Regions from separate parts of the Streptomyces sp. NPDC057002 genome, predicted to be linked through region 2. Evidence: riboswitches for the same ligand, from Rfam matches in the RefSeq annotation. Region 2 holds a riboswitch; each other region holds the start of a gene.
The links. Region 2 has a riboswitch for thiamine pyrophosphate ahead of thiO (glycine oxidase ThiO). Riboswitches for the same ligand answer to the same signal wherever they lie in the genome.
Positions count from the first base shown of each region.

Region 1 (2,255 bases), on a different contig from region 2:
CGACCTTCAGGCCACGCGCGACGATCGCGGCGACGGGGTAGGCGAAGAACGCGGCGAAGAACGCGACGGGCAGGGCGATGAGCCCGAACCGCGCCGCGCTCCCGCGCCGGTCCTTGCGGACGGCTACTTCAGTACGAGTGAGGTCCACGACTTGACCCACTGGTCACGGTTGTCGGCGATCTTCGCCGGGTCCATGGTCTCGGGATCCTCGGCCTGCGGCCCGAACTTCACGAACTCCGGCGGCACCTGGGCGCCCTCGCGCACCGGGTACACGAACATGTTGAGCGGCATGTCCTCCTGGAACCGCTGGGAGACCAGGAAGTCGAGGAACGCCTTGCCCCCCTCGCTGTTCTTCGCGTTGCTCAGCAGCCCGGCGTACTCGACCTGCCGGAAGCAGGTGCCCTGCGCGACCCCGGTCGGTGCCGTGCTCGGCTTGGGGTCGGCGTAGACGACCTCGACGGGCGGCGAGGAGGCGTACGACACGACGAGCGGCCGGTCGCCCTTGGCCTTCTTGCCGCCGGCCGAGCCGGAGAACTCCTCGTTGTAGGCCTGCTCCCAGCCGTCGACGACCTTCACGCCATTGGCCTTGAGCTTCTTCCAGTAGCCCTCCCAGCCCCCGTCGCCGTACTTCGCGGCGGTACCGAGCAGGAACCCGAGGCCGGGCGAGGAAGCGGAGGCGTTCTCGGTCACGAGCAGGTTCTTGTACTGGGGCTTGACCAGGTCGTCGAAGCTCTTCGGCGGCTCCAGCTCGTGGTCGGCGAAGTACTTCTTGTCGTAGTTGACGCAGATGTCGCCGGTGTCGACGGGCGTGACCCGGTGCTTGCCCTGGTCGGCGCGGTACTCGGCCTTGATCCGGTCGGATCCCTTCGCCTCGTACGGCTGGAACAGCCCATTGTCGAGCGCCCGCGAGAGCAGCGTGTTGTCGACGCCGAAGAAGACGTCGCCCTGCGGGTTGTCCTTGGTCAGGATCGCCTTGTTCACGGCCTGCCCGGCGTCGCCGTCCTCCAGGACGTTGACCTTGTAGCCGGACTGCTTCTCGAAGGCGGCGATGACGCCCTTGGACGCGGCCCACGAATCATGGCTGACGAGGGTCACGGTCTCGGAGTCGCCGGACCCCTGGCCGCCGCCGGAGGACCCGCACGCGGCGAGCGTGCCGGCCATACCGAGCCCGACGACCACAGCCGTCAGCCGCTTTCTCTTGATGCTCACTGGATTCCTCCTGGATGACCAGGAGAAGACGCGGCCCCGCCCGGGAACTCAGGGGTCCCGGGCAGGGCGCAACAGCTCGAGTGATGACCGATCTCCCTACCCAGAATGACCTGGGCCAGGTTCGGAGGGTCTGCGGCCGTGTGCCGCACTCTCAGCGCTGTGGCGCTCCCCTGTCGGAATATGAAGGTGTATGTACGACGGTCAGACTACCGTTCGGTGGCCGCGAGCTGACCACACGCCCCGTCGATCTCCTGTCCACGGGTGTCCCGGACCGTCACCGGCACACCATGGGCGGCGATGGCCTCCACGAACGCCTTCTCGTCCTCGGGCCGCGAGGCGGTCCACTTCGACCCCGGCGTCGGGTTCAGCGGAATGAGATTGACATGCACGGGCTTGCCCTTGAGCAGCCGCCCGAGCCGGTCGCCCCGCCAGGCCTGGTCGTTGATGTCCCGGATCAGCGCGTACTCGATGGACAGCCGCCGCCCGGACTTGGCGCTGTACTCGAACCCGGCGTCCAGGACCTCCCGGACCTTCCACCGCGTGTTCACGGGGACGAGGGTGTCGCGCAGCTCGTCGTCGGGCGCGTGCAGCGAGATGGCGAGCCGGCACTTGAAGCCCTCGTCGGCGAACCGGTGGATCGCCGGCACGAGACCGACCGTCGAGACGGTGATCCCGCGCTGCGAGAGCCCCACCCCGTCGGGCTCGGGGTCGGTGAGCCGCCGGATGGACCCGATGACCCGGTTGTAGTTCGCGAGCGGCTCGCCCATGCCCATGAACACGATGTTGCTGAGCCGCGCGGGACCGCCGGGAACCTCCCCGTCCCGCAGCGCCCGCATGCCGTCGACGATCTGATGCACGATCTCGGCGGTGGACAGATTCCGGTCCAGGCCCGCCTGCCCGGTCGCGCAGAACGGGCAGTTCATCCCGCACCCCGCCTGCGAGCTGATGCACATGGTCACCCGGTCCGGGTAGCGCATCAGCACGGACTCGACGAGCGTCCCGTCGAACAGCCGCCACAGCGTCTTGCGCGTGGTGCCCTGGTCGGT
Region 1 covers NZ_JBHURZ010000008.1:119,639-121,893, forward strand. The annotation lists gene ACFT32_RS33720 (ABC transporter permease) at 1-148, opposite strand, end outside; gene ACFT32_RS33725 (thiamine ABC transporter substrate binding subunit) at 124-1,161, opposite strand; TPP riboswitch at 1,285-1,391, opposite strand; gene rlmN (23S rRNA (adenine(2503)-C(2))-methyltransferase RlmN) at 1,416-2,255, opposite strand, start outside.
Region 1: it holds a riboswitch for thiamine pyrophosphate, as region 2 does, so the genes downstream of both, ACFT32_RS33725 (thiamine ABC transporter substrate binding subunit) here and thiO (glycine oxidase ThiO) in region 2, are expected to answer to the same signal.

Region 2 (2,255 bases):
CGCCCGGCACGCCCTCCGCGCCGGGCAGCCGGACCGGCTCGGCGCCGGTCGCGACGACGAGGGCGTCGTACGGCACGGGCCCGTCCTCGGTGTCCAGCTCGTGATCGCCGGGGCGCAGGCCCAGCACCTCGCAGCCGAGCCGCAGCTCGATGCCGAGGGCCTCGAAGTCGAGGTCGAAGGCGGAGCCCTCGGCCTTGCCGAGCAGGACGGCCTTGGACAACGGGGGCCGGTCGTACGGCTGGTGGGGCTCGGCGCCGATGAGGATCACGGTGCCGCTGAAGCCCTGCTCCCGCAGGGCGACCGCGGTCTGCACACCGGCCATGCCCGCACCCGCCACGACCACGCGCCGCGGCGCGGACGGACCTGCTTCCTGCGTCTGCTCGCTCACCTGATCACCATAGACAACTGACGTTTTGTCAGTCAGTGCTCATGCGCAGTGACCTGCTCCACAACGCTCGTCCCGCTGCCCCGCTGCGACTCCCACTCCCACGTCTCCTCCAGCCTCACCCGCCCGTCGGGCAGCTCCACGACCGTCGACACACAGTGCCCCGAGGAGGTGGTTCCGTCCTGCTTGAGCTGTACGTACCGGAAGTCCAGCCGGTCACCTTCCCGGGTACCCACGAGGTGGCCGCGTACGACGTCGCCGCCCGAGTACTCGGCCCAGATCTCGCCGTCCTTCTCGTGGTACGTGAACCGGGTGCGGGTCCCCACCTGGCCCGGGGCCTGGTCGGCGACCGGGGCGAGGAGAAGACCGTCGAGGGATCGGGCCATGGACGGAGGCTCCCTTACTGCGACATACGGCATCGGGCTAGGGTGGCCAACGTAGAGCACTCGCGGGAGCCCGGACGCACCGGGCTGAGAGGGAGGCTGGCGGCCTCCGACCGTACGAACCTGATCCGGGTCATGCCGGCGAAGGGAGGGGCTGGACGCCCATGCCGCGTACGCGAACGTCAGACGTCCTCGTCATCGGGGGCGGCATCATCGGCCTGGTCACCGCGTGGCGGGCCGCACAACGCGGGCTCACCACGGCCGTGGTGGACCCCGAGCCGGGCGGCGGGGCCGCGCAGGTGGCGGCCGGCATGCTGGCCGCCGTCACGGAACTGCACTACGGCGAGCAGACCCTGCTCGGTCTGAACCTCGCCTCCGCCCGGCGCTACCCGGACTTCGCGGCCGAGCTCACCGACCTCACGGGCCACGACCTCGGCTACCGCCGCTGCGGCACGCTCGCCGTCGCCCTGGACGCCGACGACCGGGCGCATCTGCGCGAACTGCACGCCCTGCAGCAACAGTCCGGCCTGGAGTCGCAGTGGCTGTCGGGGCGGGAGTGCCGTCGCCTGGAGCCGATGCTCGCGCCGGGCGTGCGCGGCGGGCTGCGCGTCGACGGCGACCACCAGATCGACCCGCGGCGGCTGTCCGGGGCGCTGGTGACGGCGTGCGAACGGGCGGGGGTGGTCTTCCACCGGGCATGGGCGGAGCGGCTCACCGTCGTGCGGGACCGGGCCGCGGGCGTCGTCACGGCCGACGGGACCGCCCTGGACGCCGGGCAGGTGGTGCTGGCCGGGGGCAGCCTCAGCGGACGGCTCGCGGGCGTCCCCGAGGACGTACTGCCTCCCGTGCGGCCGGTGAAGGGGCAGGTCGTACGGCTGACCATGCCGGGGCGGCACGGGCCCTTCCTGAGCCGGACCGTGCGCGCGGTCGTGCGCGGCAGCCATGTCTATCTGGTGCCGCGCGAGAGCGGCGAGCTGGTCATCGGGGCGACCAGCGAGGAAACGGGCTGGGACACCACCGTGACGGCGGGCGGCGTGTACGAGCTGCTGCGCGACGCGCACGAGCTGGTCCCGGGCATCACCGAGCTGCCGTTCACGGAGACCCGCGCCGGACTGCGGCCCGGCTCCCCCGACAACGCGCCGCTGCTCGGCCCGACCGGCCTGGAGGGTCTGCTGCTGGCCACCGGGCACTACCGCAACGGTGTCCTGCTCACCCCGGTGACCGGCGACGCCATGGCGCACGTCCTGACGGCGGGCGAACTCCCCGAGGAAGCCCGCCCCTTCACCCCGAAGCGCTTCAGTACCGCCACCGCACTCACGGAGCAGCCCGTATGAACATCTCCGTCAACGGGGAGCCCCGGGACGTCCGGCCCGGCACGGCTCTCGACACCGTCGTGAGGTCGCTCACCGCCTCACCCTCCGGAGTGGCCGCCGCCCTCAACGAAACCGTCGTCCCGCGCGCGCAGTGGCCGGCCACGTCCCTCGCCG
Region 2 covers NZ_JBHURZ010000011.1:275,802-278,056, forward strand. The annotation lists gene ACFT32_RS40410 (NAD(P)/FAD-dependent oxidoreductase) at 1-388, opposite strand, end outside; gene ACFT32_RS40415 (hypothetical protein) at 421-771, opposite strand; TPP riboswitch at 824-935, shown strand; gene thiO (glycine oxidase ThiO) at 933-2,102, shown strand; gene thiS (sulfur carrier protein ThiS) at 2,099-2,255, shown strand, end outside.

Region 3 (2,255 bases), on a different contig from region 2:
ACGACCACGACGGCGAGCGCGAAGATGCCGGCCAGCAGGCCCATGGGCAGACGGCGGTTGATGTCGGTGACCGAGTACTGCAGGTCCTTCGGCGCGGAGGGCTCGTAGGCGACCACGACCTTCTGGCCCTCGTGCAGCTGGCGGGACTGGTCCGGCTGGATGATCTCGGTGAAGGTGCGGCCCTTGTCCTTGCCGCTGTCGACCCGGATCGTCGCGCGCTTGCAGGTGCCCTTCTCCTGCTGCACCGCGGAGGAGCCCTCGGCGGTGGAGGTGTCGCCGGTCGGCGGGACCCCGGAGGCGCCGGCCTCCTTGCAGCTGATCTCCACGACCTTGGTGACCGAGGCCTGTTCGGTCTGCCGGTCGAACCCGACACCGGTGCGCTCGTGCGACGGGGCGCCGCCCGGCCACAGCACAACGAGACCGACCAGCACGGCCGCGCCGAACGGGATCAGGATCGCCGCGATGATCTTGCGCAGATGCATGGAGACGGGTGTGGCCGGACCGTGGCTGTGCGAGTGCCCGTGTCCGCCACCTGGAGCGGAATCGGGTCCGGGTCCGTGTCCGTGGCCGTCGCCTCCTCCGGTCCCGGAACCCTGTCCGTGTCCGTGGCCGTCGCCTCCTCCGGTCCCGGAACCCTCTCCGTGTCCGTGTCCGTCTCCGGAACCCGGACCCTGCCCGTCGCCGGGGCCGACTCCATGCCCACCGTCTGAGCCGCCGCCCTGGCCGTTGCCCGGCCCGTATCCCCCGGCATAGCCGGAACCACGCTCAGCACCAGCTCCGGCCCCAGGACCGAAACCCGTCCCGGGCCCATACCCGGACCCGGGGACGAAATCGTGGCCGTCTCCCCGGCCGTTGCCGTTTCCGGCGCCGGATCCGCGAGGCGGCTCGGGCGGTGGGTAAGGGGGACGCTGCGTCGTGGTCACCGACCGATCATCGCAAGAACGAGGGGGGCCCTCTGTTCACCGCGCCAGAATTGCCGCTAGCGTGGGGGCACCTTTTGTACACGCGGGAGCTCGGAGCACCGGGCTGAGAGGGCGCTGACCTCCGTCCCAGCGATGTTTCACATGAAACATCACCGAAGTCGAGTGATGTTTCACACGGAACGTCGGCAGACGGAAACCGCTGCGTCGACCGCCGAACCTGTTACCGGGTAATGCCGGCGTAGGGAGTAGGTCTCATGACCGACAAGGACGCACGCACGCCTGCCTCCGTTCAGGACGCACAGTCCGAGGAGGCCGGGAAGTCCATCGGCTGGCACAAGGCGTACGTCGAGGGCACCCGCCCCGACCTGCGCGTGCCGGTTCGGCAGGTGCATCTCACCAACGGGCAGGCTGTCACGCTGTACGACACCTCGGGCCCGTACACCGATCCACACGTCGACACCGACGTCCGCAGGGGCCTGCCGCCGCTGCGGGAGAACTGGATCATCTCCCGCGGCGACACCGAGGAGTACGCGGGCCGCCCCGTCCGTCCCGAGGACGACGGCATCAAGCACACCTCGCCCCGCGGCGGCCTCCGCAACCTCGACGCCGTCTTCCCCGGCCGCCCGCGTCAGCCGCGTCGCAGCCGGGACGGCGAGGCGGTCACGCAGCTCGCGTACGCCCGTCGCGGCGAGATCACGCCCGAGATGGAGTACGTGGCCATCCGGGAGAACGTCTCGCCCGAGGTGGTCCGCGACGAGATCGCCGCGGGCCGGGCCGTGTTGCCGGCCAACGTCAACCACCCGGAGATCGAGCCGATGATCATCGGCAAGAGGTTCCTGGTGAAGGTCAACGCCAACATCGGCAACTCGGCGGTGACGTCCTCCATCGAGGAGGAGGTCGAGAAGATGACCTGGGCGACCCGCTGGGGCGCCGACACGGTCATGGACCTCTCCACCGGCCGCAACATCCACACCACGCGTGAGTGGGTACTGCGCAACTCCCCCGTCCCCATCGGCACCGTGCCGCTCTACCAGGCCCTGGAGAAGGTCGACGGCCGGGCCGAGGATCTGACCTGGGAGGTCTACAAGGACACGGTCATCGAACAGGCCGAGCAGGGCGTGGACTACATGACGGTCCACGCGGGCGTGCGCCTGGCCTATGTGCCGCTGACGGCCAACCGCAAGACGGGCATCGTCTCCCGCGGCGGCTCGATCATGGCCGCCTGGTGCCTCGCGCACCACCGGGAGTCGTTCCTGTACGAGCACTTCGAGGAACTCTGCGAGATCCTCGCCGCGTACGACGTCACGTACTCGCTCGGCGACGGACTGCGGC
Region 3 covers NZ_JBHURZ010000004.1:706,627-708,881, forward strand. The annotation lists gene ACFT32_RS23240 (YibE/F family protein) at 1-923, opposite strand, end outside; TPP riboswitch at 996-1,185, shown strand; gene thiC (phosphomethylpyrimidine synthase ThiC) at 1,178-2,255, shown strand, end outside.
Region 3: it holds a riboswitch for thiamine pyrophosphate, as region 2 does, so the genes downstream of both, thiC (phosphomethylpyrimidine synthase ThiC) here and thiO (glycine oxidase ThiO) in region 2, are expected to answer to the same signal.